DNA from 4 places in the Cytobacillus sp. Bva_UNVM-123 genome. Region 1 is predicted to be linked to each of the others. Evidence: predicted binding sites of a transcription regulator. Region 1 holds the regulator's gene; each other region holds the start of a gene.

The links. The regulator Rex, encoded in region 1, represses fermentation and respiration genes when NADH is low (regulators of the CRP and FNR family bind a similar motif). The targets are predictions, from matches to a motif close to TTGTGAAATATTTCACAA.
Region 2: a site for Rex is predicted at 1,574-1,591, ahead of KDN24_RS14590 (cytochrome c oxidase subunit 2A). Genes of this name have one in related genera too.
Region 3: a site for Rex is predicted at 2,038-2,055, ahead of KDN24_RS12125 (DUF438 domain-containing protein). Genes of this name have one in related genera too.
Region 4: a site for Rex is predicted at 1,479-1,496, ahead of KDN24_RS03225 (flavocytochrome c). Genes of this name have one in related genera too.

The regions. Positions count from the first base shown of each region.
Region 1 is NZ_CM177772.1:843,566-846,749, reverse strand. It holds gene KDN24_RS04205 (CPBP family intramembrane glutamic endopeptidase) at 1-542, shown strand, start outside; gene KDN24_RS04200 (YdiK family protein) at 539-745, shown strand; gene KDN24_RS04195 (redox-sensing transcriptional repressor Rex) at 967-1,617, opposite strand; gene moaC (cyclic pyranopterin monophosphate synthase MoaC) at 1,780-2,268, opposite strand; gene KDN24_RS04185 (ABC-F family ATP-binding cassette domain-containing protein) at 2,427-3,184, shown strand, end outside.
Region 2 is NZ_CM177772.1:2,917,673-2,920,856, reverse strand. It holds gene KDN24_RS14600 (b(o/a)3-type cytochrome-c oxidase subunit 1) at 1-775, opposite strand, end outside; gene KDN24_RS14595 (cytochrome c oxidase subunit II) at 775-1,251, opposite strand; gene KDN24_RS14590 (cytochrome c oxidase subunit 2A) at 1,273-1,422, opposite strand; purine riboswitch at 1,727-1,828, shown strand; gene KDN24_RS14585 (xanthine phosphoribosyltransferase) at 1,966-2,562, shown strand; gene KDN24_RS14580 (nucleobase:cation symporter-2 family protein) at 2,559-3,184, shown strand, end outside.
Region 3 is NZ_CM177772.1:2,438,515-2,441,698, reverse strand. It holds gene KDN24_RS12130 (PP2C family protein-serine/threonine phosphatase) at 1-476, opposite strand, end outside; gene KDN24_RS12125 (DUF438 domain-containing protein) at 747-1,961, opposite strand; gene KDN24_RS12120 (glycoside hydrolase family 18 protein) at 2,142-3,184, shown strand, end outside.
Region 4 is NZ_CM177772.1:649,511-652,694, forward strand. It holds gene KDN24_RS03215 (sensor histidine kinase) at 1-286, shown strand, start outside; gene KDN24_RS03220 (response regulator transcription factor) at 283-975, shown strand; gene KDN24_RS03225 (flavocytochrome c) at 1,514-3,067, shown strand; gene KDN24_RS03230 (cytochrome c3 family protein) at 3,083-3,184, shown strand, end outside.

The DNA.
Region 1 (3,184 bases):
TCCGTAAGGAAATGACGAATAAAGACTTAATGAGAGATTCAGCTTCTCCGTTAACTTCAGTTGCATGGGCAATTGGCGGTGTATTTCTAGCGATGATAGCCCAATTGGTTGCCGCCAATATTGAAAGATTGCTTGGGATTGAAATGGGTTCTGAAAACACGCAAGACATTTTAAGACTTATTGAAGCTTCTCCCATTGTCATTCTAGTCAGCTCGATCATCGGGCCAATTCTAGAGGAAATTGTTTTCCGAAAAATTATCTTTGGTACATTATATAAACGACTAAATTTCTTTTTTGCAGGACTTATTAGCTCGATTATTTTTGCTATTGCCCACACTGATTTCAAACATATTCTTCTATACACTGCGATGGGCTTTACGTTTGCTTTCCTTTATGTGAGAACAAAGCGGATTATCGTGCCAATCTTTGCCCATACAGCAATGAATACGCTCGTCGTCTTGATTCAGTTTAATCAAGATAAAATTGAAAACTGGTTAAAGAAAATGGAACAATTTCAAGCCTTTATTGGAGGATTTTTATGAGAAGGTCACCATTAGTTTCAGGTATTTTTTATATTATACTCGGCATCCTCTTCACTTATATTGCTATTCAATACATAGAGAGAGAGCAAGGGTGGGGGATTTTTACTTATTTTCTTATTATCCTGGCAACTTTTGATATCGGTTCAGGTTTGCGCTTGATCGCTTTGCATTTTAGAATGAAACATGATCAACAAAAAAAATGAAGAGGCTGGGACAAAAATATTTTAGCCTATAAAAAAACCGAACTATTTTACGAAAAGACAATTAAGTACTTCGTAATAGTTCGGTTTTTACTTTTTTGGTACGTTGTTCCTTAAAATATCATTCGGTTTTACAAAGTGGAAATTTAGTTATGTCCCAGCCTCTTCTTTTATATGGGAAAATCATTTACCATTTACTACCTTTATCATGAAATTTGCGCTTTTTAATTCTCTTTTTCTGAAGGATAGTGCTTTAAAAAATAGATAAGTGATTGAAGTTCAATAGCAAGGTCAATGTGATGAATTCTAATTGTAGGTGGTACAGAGAGACGTGCAGGTGTAAAATTCAAAATGCCATTAATCGTACTCTGCACGATTCGGTCAACAATCGGTTGGGCAGCTAGAGCTGGTACTGTTAAAATCGCTACTTCTATTTGATGCTCAGCGATAATCTTTTCTAGCGCATCCATATGATAGATTGGTACATCCCCGATCGTTGTACCAACTTTAGTAGGAGATACATCAAATGCTACTTCAATTTTTGTATTATTGTTTTTAAGAAAATTATAATTTAGAAAGGCTGTTCCTAAATTACCTACCCCAATAAGTGCCACTTTCGTAAGTTCATCCTGTGCTAATGTTTTTCGGAAAAACGATAGCAAATAATTGACATTATAGCCATAGCCTTTTTTCCCTAGTGCACCAAAATATGAAAAGTCTCTTCGAATCGTTGCTGAATCAACTTTCACTGCATCACTTAGCTCCGCAGATGAAACTCTAGTCTTGCCTGATGCATGCAAATTTTTGATGAAACGATAATATAGTGGAAGTCTTTTTGCTGTCGCTTGTGGAATCTTAATTGTCTCGTTTGCCATTCCATTTTCCCCTCTCCCAAATGCAGCGTTGAAAAATAAGTTTGCCTTGGCATAATTCCGTCAGATCTTCACCTTCAATTACATACAAGCTAAATTCTTCAATCGTTTTGAGAGAGAGTTTTATTTTCTTGAGCACAAAATAAACCTCTCTCACTGATTTTATTAAAGAATTTCTCTTTTAAAATCACCATTCTTGCCGCCAGTTTTTTCTACTAAATAGGTTTTACCAATAATCATCCCTTTATCAACAGCTTTACACATATCATAAACTGTTAGAGCACATACAGAAGCCGCTGTTAGCGCTTCCATTTCCACACCAGTATTTCCTTTTGTTTTCACGGATGCCATAATTATCAATTTATACTCTTCTTCACGTGGCTCCCATGAGAAGGAGATATCCACACCTGTTAATGGGATTGGGTGACACATTGGAATTAGCTCCCATGTCTTCTTGCAAGCCATGACACCAGCTACTTGAGCAACCGCAAGAACGTCGCCTTTTTTCATTTTGTTTGATGTAATTTTTTCATAGATCTCTTTATTTACAGTAATACTAGAATAAGCTATTGCGGTTCGGAATGTTTCAGGCTTAGCACTGACATCTACCATTTTAGCTCTACCCTCTTGATTAAAATGTGTAAAATCCGCCATATAAAAACCCCTCTCTTTAAAATCATACACTATTTTTATCCAATTGTGAAAGCTATGTATGTTTCTTCACATATCTTTTTTTTTACCCGCAGGCATCCCTTTATTGCCCTACATATATGAATAGGTTACACTATCTCTAGAGTATAGAGGTGAAAGAAATGATTTTATTACAAATAAATCAGCTAGAAAAAAACTTCGGCGCCGATTCTATTTTAACGAATATTAAGCTAGAAGTACAAAATCGAGACCGAATTGCTCTTGTCGGCCGTAATGGAGCCGGTAAGTCTACCCTATTAAAAATAATTGCTGGACAAGTTTCTTATGATGCGGGTGAAATTATCAAGCCAAAAGAAGTAGAAATTGGGTATCTCGCTCAACATACAGGATTAGAATCAGATCGCTCTATTTGGGATGAAATGTTAACCGTTTTCGCTCATTTAAAAAAGCAGGAAAAAGAACTGCGTAAGCTTGAAGAAAAGATGGCAGATCCTGATTTAATTGCCAATCATAAAGAATATGAGCGAATTTTATCTGAATATGACACCCGACAGCTTCAATTTAAAGAACAAGGGGGCTATCAATACGAATCAGATATTCGCTCTGTTCTCCATGGTTTAAACTTTCAATCCTTTAGCTATGATACAAAAATAGCAGCATTGAGCGGTGGGCAGAAAACAAGGCTTGCTCTCGGTAAGCTACTACTGACAAAACCTGATATTTTAATATTGGATGAGCCGACAAACCATCTTGATATTGATACTTTATCGTGGCTAGAACAATATTTACAAGGATATGACGGTGCTATTTTAATCGTATCCCATGATCGATACTTTTTAGATAAGGTCGTCTTGCAAGTTTATGAATTATCAAGAAAACAAATAAAGAAATATATCGGAAATTATAGTGCTTATCTCGA
Region 2 (3,184 bases), 2.1 Mb from region 1:
AAGACATACGTGCTAATGAATCTGAGAAGATTTTTCCGCCAATGATTTTTGGAACGATTACATACCATGCCATATAGGCAGGCAATAACCAGAAATAAACAAGTGGGTGACCGAAATACCAGAATAGTGTACGGCTGACACCAACGTTGATTGTATCTACTAATCCTAAAGACCAAGGAATAATTTGGAATAACATAGTTGTTGCTACGCCAATTGTTGCTACATTCCACATAATTAATGTGATGACTGACATAAAAGTAAGCAATGGACTTGGTTGTCCACGATTGGCTTTTTTCCATTGGCTATATTTCATATAAATGGTTGCACTGTCAAGCCATGTCCCAACAACGACAAGTGTCAATCCGATATAAAATAAATAATGTGCTTTAAGAGGTACATAGAATGTAAATAGAACAGTAGCCTCATTTAATAGAACCATAGTTGCTGCCATTGCAGTACCAACTAATTTTAGCCAAAAACCGACCCAACCTATAGAACGTTGGCGATTTGTAAAGGTACCAGAAGTTTTACTAACGGAAGCCATCATAAATCCAATAATAAAGAAAGTTGTAAGTACGAGTCCTAAAACAACACCATGAACAGTTAAAACTTGATAATATCCAATGCCAAAAGGCAGAGTAAACTTTCCTGAGCGCACCAAAACTTGTAATAATCCTGCAAGTCCGCCGATTGCTAGAGCAACGAAAGCAACATGGAGGTGTGCCATCGATAGTTTTGCATCACGAGGGTCAACTTTAAATTTTTCGTTTAACATTATTCAACCACCTCGATTTTCGACGTCATCATGTGATGCCCGACACCACAGTATTCATTACAAAGAACTAAAAATTCACCTGGTTTATTAAACGTATAAATAAGTTCACTTATGTAGCCAGGCTCCAACATCATGTTAACGTTTGTTCCAGCTACTTCAAATCCATGAATGACATCTTTTGTCGTAGCAATAACTTTTACTTTTGCACCAAGAGGTACTTGAACTTCACCAGGCTCATAATGGAAAGCAGAAGCAACGAAAACTAATTCATAATCCCATTCCTTACCCTCTACTTTTTTAAGTCCTGGCTCATTAAATGGTTCTTGTGTATCAACCTTTTCAGGATCGATTGTTGCTAAACAGCTTGGTGGCTGGTTTCCAAGATAGAAAGCGCTAACACCGATAACTGTAAGGAATACTAAGAGCGATCCTATACCAAAAATAAGCCAAATTTTCTCAAACTTATGCATATGCATGGCTTTTTTCCCCTTTCAATTTTAAGAACGATCTAAAAATAGTGAATATACCCCAGCCCACGTTACAATTAGGATGACTCCTAGTATAAGTACGGAAGCTAACGTCCCCTTTAAAGATGATTGGTCTTCAATTTCTGTTTCAGTTTTTCGATTGAGTTCTGGATTTGCCATTTTCTTTCCCTCCCTTCGAATAATTGGAAAAAGTAAATGATTACAATTTCATAATACAAGACTATCTAGAAGAATCTAGATTGTTTTTTTGAGTTCACAAATTATTCATAATGTATGTTAACACTATAATAACAGTGGAAAATTGATGTTTCAGTGATGTATGTCACAAAAACAACTATGTAATTGTGAATAAAATGTGAAGTTTAAATTAAAACTTGACAAAGAATGTGGTGTGGATTTTGATAATTCATAAAATAAAATATAGTTGATTTCTTAAAAAGGGGTGGTATAATACCTTTATTGTTAAATTAAATAAGCTTTCACTCATATAATCGCAGGGATATGGCCTGCAAGTTTCTACCGGGTTGCCGTAAATGACCTGACTATGTGTGAACAATGAATAGAGAGGTGAGTAGCCTCTCTATATACCGTCGTCTTTATTTATTAAAGCCTAAAGGTCATTGATTCACTCTATTATGGCGTGAATGCAATTGTCTTTAGGCTTTTTGTTTTTAAAAAAATAACAACTAGGGGAGGAAAAGCATGGAATTGCTTTTGAACACAATTAAAAAAGAAGGTATCATTCTTTCAGATTCAGTATTAAAAGTAGATTCATTTTTGAATCATCAAATTGACCCACATTTAATGTTAGCGATCGGACAAGAATTTGCACAGCTTTTTGAAAAAGATGGAATTACAAAAATATTGACAATTGAATCATCAGGTATCGCTCCTTCTGTAATGGCAGGATTAAAATTAAATGTTCCCGTTATTTTTGCTAGAAAAAGAAAATCTTTAACCTTAATAAATGAACTTTATACATCGACCGTTTATTCATTTACAAAGCAAGAAGCAAATGAAATATCTGTTTCAAAAAAATTTATTAACGAACATGATCGTGTGTTAATTATTGATGACTTTCTTGCGAATGGACAAGCTGCTTTAGGATTAGTAGAAATCGCAAGACAAGCAAATGCTGAGGTGGCTGGTATCGGGATTGTAATTGAAAAAAGTTTCCAAAGTGGGGGAGAAGAGCTTCGAGAAAAAGGGTTTAGAGTGAAGTCACTAGCAAGAATTGCTTCTTTAAGTAATGGAGAGGTCGCTTTCATTCAGGATAAAACGGAGGAGCCAATACGATGAAACAAAATTCCTTTAAAATTGCCTCGTTAGGGATTCAACACGTATTAGCGATGTACGCTGGAGCTGTTATTGTGCCGCTTATTATTGGCGGCTCCCTCGGATTAACAAAAGAGCAGCTAACATATTTAGTGTCAATTGATATTATGACTAGTGGTTTAGCAACCATTCTTCAAGTTTGGCGAAATAAATTTTTCGGGATTGGATTGCCGATTGTGCTAGGTTGTACTTTTACCGCTGTCGGTCCGATTATCGCAATCGGTAATCAATATGGAATCTCCTCTATTTATGGGGCGATCCTTGTTTCAGGTATATTTGTCGTAATCATTGCTAAATATTTTGGGAAGCTTGTAAGATTCTTCCCTCCAGTCGTTACGGGATCTGTTGTAACGATCATTGGAATTACGCTCGTGCCTGTAGCAATGACTAATATGGCAGGGGGGCAAGACAGCGCAGATTTTGGTTCATTGTCAAATATTGCACTTGCATTTGGAACTTTATTATTTATCATCCTATTATTTCGCTTTTCAAAAGGATTTATTCGCTCGATCTCCATTTTAATTGGGTTAATTGCTGGAACGATTGTTGCTTATTTTATGGGGAAAGTGGATTTTAGTGCTGTTAG
Region 3 (3,184 bases), 1.6 Mb from region 1:
TGCTCAATAAAAGTTTGAACAGCTATTTGACTTACGTCTTTGCCACGCAAAAGATGCCCTATTCCGTCAGCTAAAACTGCTAATGCCCCGAATTGATAAATGAAAGCTTCATCATGTAGGTTAGAGAATCCAACAGTATCTTGTTGTTCTAATCGCCAACCAATATGCTGTGCATTTCCAGTTACAATTCTTCTTTTTGAATTTTCAATAGGTTTGGATTTATTCGTAACATGTGAATGGCTAAGATCATTTTTTGTTATTTTTTGCTTAGACACTTTCTGATAGATGAACATAGAAATAAAGATTATAAAAGTAAAGATAAGTAAGGATTCCCATAAAGATAAAGTATGAAGCATGGTTTCAATTTTATTCATATTGATGGAGCCTTTTATTTGAATCATTACTAACGGTGCAAAAATCGTAATCGACATTAGGAGAAGTAGAAAGCAAAAACTTGCTGTATATGCATATGACATGATGTTTCACCCCTTCTACTTTGGCAAAATCATATGATGAACGAAAGAGGACTGTATTTTGACATGTAAATAAGTGAGTGGCATGTTATGGTTTATTGTAAACCTCTAGTCATATATGTATGACTAAATATCATAAAATTGCTTGTTTATAAATAAAGTATTCTGTAAATATGGACAATCTCCTCATTATCATGCTTATTCATATTAAAAGTATATGAAAATGTAAAAAAGCTAAAAGCGATATTACCGCGTTTATCCAGATGTTGAAGCTTATTCTAAGATTCTTTTTTCTCCACTAATCGCTTGAATCGGATCGATGTTTTGGGTAAATTCTAATGTTCCGATATAATCTTTATTCTCATCTCTGACAGCAAAATAGCGAATGTATACATATTTATCACGAAATTTAATCCAAAAATCTTCACTGTCCTTTTTCCCCGATTTAAAATCTGCCAATAACTCCTCAACCACATGGACACTTCTTGGCGGATGACAATTTTGAACAGTGCGTCCAATCACAGCTTTTGTTCTAGCGAAAATTCTTTCTTTTCCATGTGAAAAATAGCGGACGACATCATCTTGATCAATGAAGGTTATATCAACAGGTAAATGGTTTAATAATAATTCTAGTTGTTTTAACGAAAGAATTCCTGTCTCCATTTTAATATAACCTTCGCTTATGGCCTTTTCACTTAATGTCTTTCTTTCTGGCTTCCATTCCGCTACAGAGTTTATTAAACAAAATCCGATTTCATCACTTTCGTGAGCAATTTTCATCCACTCATCTTCTGTTAAGTTTTTCAAAGCCATTGGAAAGAGAATATGTTCTTCACGATAGATCATATCGACAACTTCTTTACTAATAAAATTGACGATGTTTATGATTTCTTCCTTCTCTCCATGATAATTCGTTAATTTCTTCTTTGCATCTTTAATAGAATCACGAATGAAGTCATCAATCCGCCACATATGATTTGTCGGCCCGAATATTCCGTATTTCTCCAAGTAGGGGAATACAAGATTCTCCTTCCGACTGTAATGTTTATCAATATCAAGTAAAAGATTACAATCTTCGAGCAAACTTAATATATTTTCATCTGTATCCTCTTTTGCAAATGCCATCAAATGTACTTGCAAATTTAATTTAACAAGTTTATCAAGTTGTTCATTTTCTAATTTAAATGTGTGAATTGGATGGCCAGGCATTTCTTCTCGTATGCTTGCTTCTTCAATACAATCTCTAAATAATTCTGTATGCTTATTGTATAAACTCACCATCTCTGCTTTTGTAATCCCTTGCATTTCATCATGTTGAAGCTTAGAGATCTCATCGATTGTTACTTTTCCAATAAAGGCTTTAAAATGAGCTTTCACTTCTTCGATATTTTTTCCATTACGTAGATCGATAAAGATTTGTTGTAAAGCTTTATGTCTTTCTATATTTGGGAGTGTATGTTGTTCACGATTATTTATTATCTCACTCATGCTAAATCTCCTTCATTTATCATTCATTCTTTAATTGATAATTCTTATCATATACAAAATACCATTTCAGTAACTATTATGATGTGATTCAAATCATCAATATTCTATTAGGAAGCACAAAGCGTTCATCTTTACATATATTGCTTACAGACGAATTCTATTTGGGCTGGAGTGATAAATATGAACATTTATGTTGTTCAAAAAGGGGATACATTGTGGAAAATTGCGCAGCAGTATAATAGTAATGCTGATGAAATTGCATCAGCTAATCAATTGGCAAATCCGAATGTACTTGTTGTCGGGCAGGCACTTGTCATTCCTACACCTGTATATACTCATATCGTACAACGAGGTGAAACACTTGGACAAATCGCCTTTCAATATGGTGTAACCGTTCAAATGTTAGTTGATGAAAACCAATTGGCTAATGCATCCACAATATTTGTTGGGCAAGTATTAAAAATTCCAATTTCTTTCTATACCATTCAAGCTGGTGATACATTATGGAAAATTGCAACCCAATTCGCAACAACGGTTCCTGCTCTTATGCAATTAAATGAGTCGATAAATCCAAATAATTTAACAATTGGTCAAGTTATTAGAATTCCGATTAAAGTACGACCTGTTAAAGAAATTAATTCTTATATTACTGGTGTAGGACAACAAGCCATTCAGGAAACAAGGAGTATCGGCCGATATTTAACTTTTCTTTCTCCATTTACTTATGCCATTAAAGCGGATGGCAGTTTAACTGAAATGAAAGAAAGCCCTTTATTAGTTGCTGCATGGGAAGAAAGAGTAGCCCCCCTACTCGTATTAACAAATTTTTCAGGTAATAAATTTAGTTCGGATCTTGCCGCGACAATTTTGCGAAGTCCTTCATTACGAGAAACAGTCATCACAAACATCCTAAATACAATGAAAACAAAAGGATATAAAGGATTAAACATTGATTTTGAATATGTATACCCAGAAGATCGGGAGAACTATAATACATTTTTACGCCGTGTTGTCGCAAGGTTGCATCCACAAGGCTACTTAGTATCAACAGCCTTAGCTCCAAAGATTACTGGAGATCAAAAAGGGATATTATATGAAGCGCATGATTATCAGGCACATGGCGAGATTGTTGACTTTGTCGTCTTAATGACATATGAATGGGGATGGGCTGGCGGCAGTCCATGGGCGATTGCCCCAATTAATGAAGTCAAGAAGGTACTGGA
Region 4 (3,184 bases), 190 kb from region 1:
TCCAATCATTTTTATTAAGGTGTATGAAGATAGAGAGTACATATATATTGATTTCAAAGATAATGGGATCGGAATGGCTGAAGAACATCTTCCGAAAATATTTGATAAGTTTTACCATGTTGATGCTTCACGGACGAGAAAAACAGGTGGGACGGGCCTTGGTTTAGCAATATGTAAAGGGATTATCGAAGCCCATGGCTGGAAAATCAAAGTGGTAAGTGAAATCAATAAAGGCAGTACGTTTACGATCGTTATTCCAAAAGGTGAGGAGGAAAAGGGATTATGAAACAAAAAATAATTGTAGTGGATGATGAGCCGAAAATTTTAAGATTTGTTTCAGCAAATTTACGGGCACAAAAATATGATGTATTCACTTATGCGAATGGGTACGAAATGCTCGGAGAGTATGATCGCATCATGCCTGATTTAATCCTTCTTGATATATTAATGCCTGAAATTGATGGATTTGAAGTACTTGAAACTTTACGGTCTTTTACGAACGCTCCCGTCATTATGCTATCTGCTTGCCATGATGCTTCTGATAAAGTAACAGCCTTGGATCTAGGGTCGGATGATTATATGACGAAACCGTTTACGTTAGAAGAGCTTTATGCTCGCATACGTGCTGTGTTAAGAAGGACAGGGAATCAGCTTCAGCATACAATTATTGCTACTTCAAAAATAATAAAAAACTTAGAAATTGACTTTCAAAAGCGAAGAGTTTTTGTTGAAGAGAAAGAAACGGATGTTTCTAATACAGAATATAAGCTCTTTGCCTATTTATGCAGCAATCAAGGGAAGGTCATTACCCATGAAGAATTGCTAACACAAATATGGGGTCCAGAATATCGAAATGATATCGACTATTTACGGGTTACAATTGCAAGACTTAGGCAAAAACTAAGAAAACCAAATGGCGACAATAAGATAGAATACATTGTTACTTATCCAGGAGTTGGATATATGGTTGAATAGAAATGAAGAGGCGTCTCCAAAAGGAGGTGCTTTTTTTATGGATGAGAGAGTACATTTTTTTGAAGTTAGAGAAATGTCCAGCTCCAGCGCCTAGCGAACTTCCCTTCCCCTCCTACGATAAATCAACATCGCGAAGCACAGGATGTGCTAGCGCAGGCGTTGTCACAGGACGTGGTGTAATTAGCCTGCGAATCCTGTCACTCGTCGTGTTGTCTAGCTTCGAGTACCATCGGCTCGAGTTCACAAGCCAAATTCTCACAGATAGGCAAAGAACGCCTTTCCGTGATGATCGTCTTGTGCTTGTCGCCGATAAGCAGGCACTCTCAGCATTTCAGTTTTCCTTTATCTCGTTGGGGTCAGTCCAGTTCGTACGTCGCTGAACAAGGCGCTTGAGCTTTTCGGATTGTGACAGCTTTTTGACTGTAATGTTTTTGTAAGTTCTTTTTCAGGTGCTGTTATGAGGATGTAAGTAGGAATTGATTATGATACATACATATAGTAAATTGTGAAAAAATTCACAAATAGGAGTGTCGAAAAAATGGAGGAAAAAATGGAGGAAAAAACGACTCGTCTTGAATTATTAAAGAAGGGAGCTGCTGTTTGTGTTGCATTAGCGGCTGGAGGACTTATACCTGTAAAGGTATTTGGCAAGGTAAAAAATAAATCTGTTCAATCTTCAAGTCGTTTTCAATATGACGAAATATTTGATGTCATCGTTGTGGGGAGCGGATTGTCTGGAACAGTGGCAGCCATTACAGCAGCTGAAAAAGGAAATAAAGTTGTAATGGTAGAGAAAATGGATTTTTTAGGTGGCAGCACGATGCTGCAGGAATTTCATTTTGCTTGCCCTGAAAGTAAAGAACAAAAACAAAAGGGTATAAAAGACAGCCATGAAATACTCGTTAAGGATGTGCAAAAAGTTGGAGAGAACTACGGCAATCCTGTATTAGTGACGGAAATGGCAAAGAACAGTATTCAGTTTTATCATTTATTAGAAAAATTAGGATTGAAATTTGATTTACTGAAAGAGCTAAGAGGACACTCTGTATCTAGAACATTATGGGTGAGTGGCGGCGGGAAAAAAGTGATTGAAAAAATGCATGCCTATTTAAATGGAAAGTGCAGCATTCGCAAGCAGGTCAAAGTTGATGAAGTATTACTAGATAGCAATGGACGCGCTGTTGGCGTAAAGGTTCGAGAACAATATGTTTGTTCAAATGAGCAAAATGATGACTTCGTAAATAAAACGGGGATTGAAAAAGTGTATGGAGCAAAAAAAGGCGTGATTCTCGCAAACGGAGGATTTGCTTTTGATAAAGAATTTATTTCAGGAGAAGCAAAATATTTTGGTGGATTATCGGAAATGTCTACTAGTGCCCATCCTGGCTCAACGGCAGGATTGTTAAAATCAATGATTTTAAAAGGTGCTCATCCTGTAAATACTTCACTTTATCATTTCGCCTATCCGCTTTATGAACGTGATTTTTATTTTAGCTTAATGGTTGATGCTGATGGTGAAAGGTTAGCGGATGAGGGAAATCCAAATAAGTTTGGTCGCATTGCCTATAAATCAAAAAACAAAAATGGGGGGAAACAGCCAATATGTATATTCGATCAAATAGGCTTCGAGCAAGTATCTGATAAGCAAAGAAGAGACGCAGCATTGCAAGCTGGAATACTTATGAAATTTGATTCGCTCGAACAGTTAAGTAATGAATATGGGATTCCATTTGCAGCACTGACAAAAACAATTACCGATTATCATCAGGCAATTGAAGCGAAGAAAGATGAACAGTTTATGAAAATGCTTGATCAGCTGAACGGAGCTGCGATAAAAAAAGCACCATTTTATGCAATAAAAGTAGACCCAGAGCTTAATTATACAACAGGTGGTCTTAGAATTGATAAAAAAGCTAGAGTTTTGAGAATGGCTGATGAAACTCCGTTTAGTGGATTATTTGCAGCTGGAGAAGTAACAGGTGGCATTCATGGTGCACAAATATTAGAGGGAGCTTCTACACTTGATTGTGGTGTATTTGGAATAATCGCTGGTGAAGGGGCTTCAGCTATGGAAGCGGCAAATTTGATTTAGCAAGGAGGGACAAACATGAAAAAACTATTAATTGTACTTGGTGTCATACTTGTAGCTGGCATTGCATTTTTATATGAGGGGATGAATACAGCGGAGAATAGTAAAAAAACAGATGTT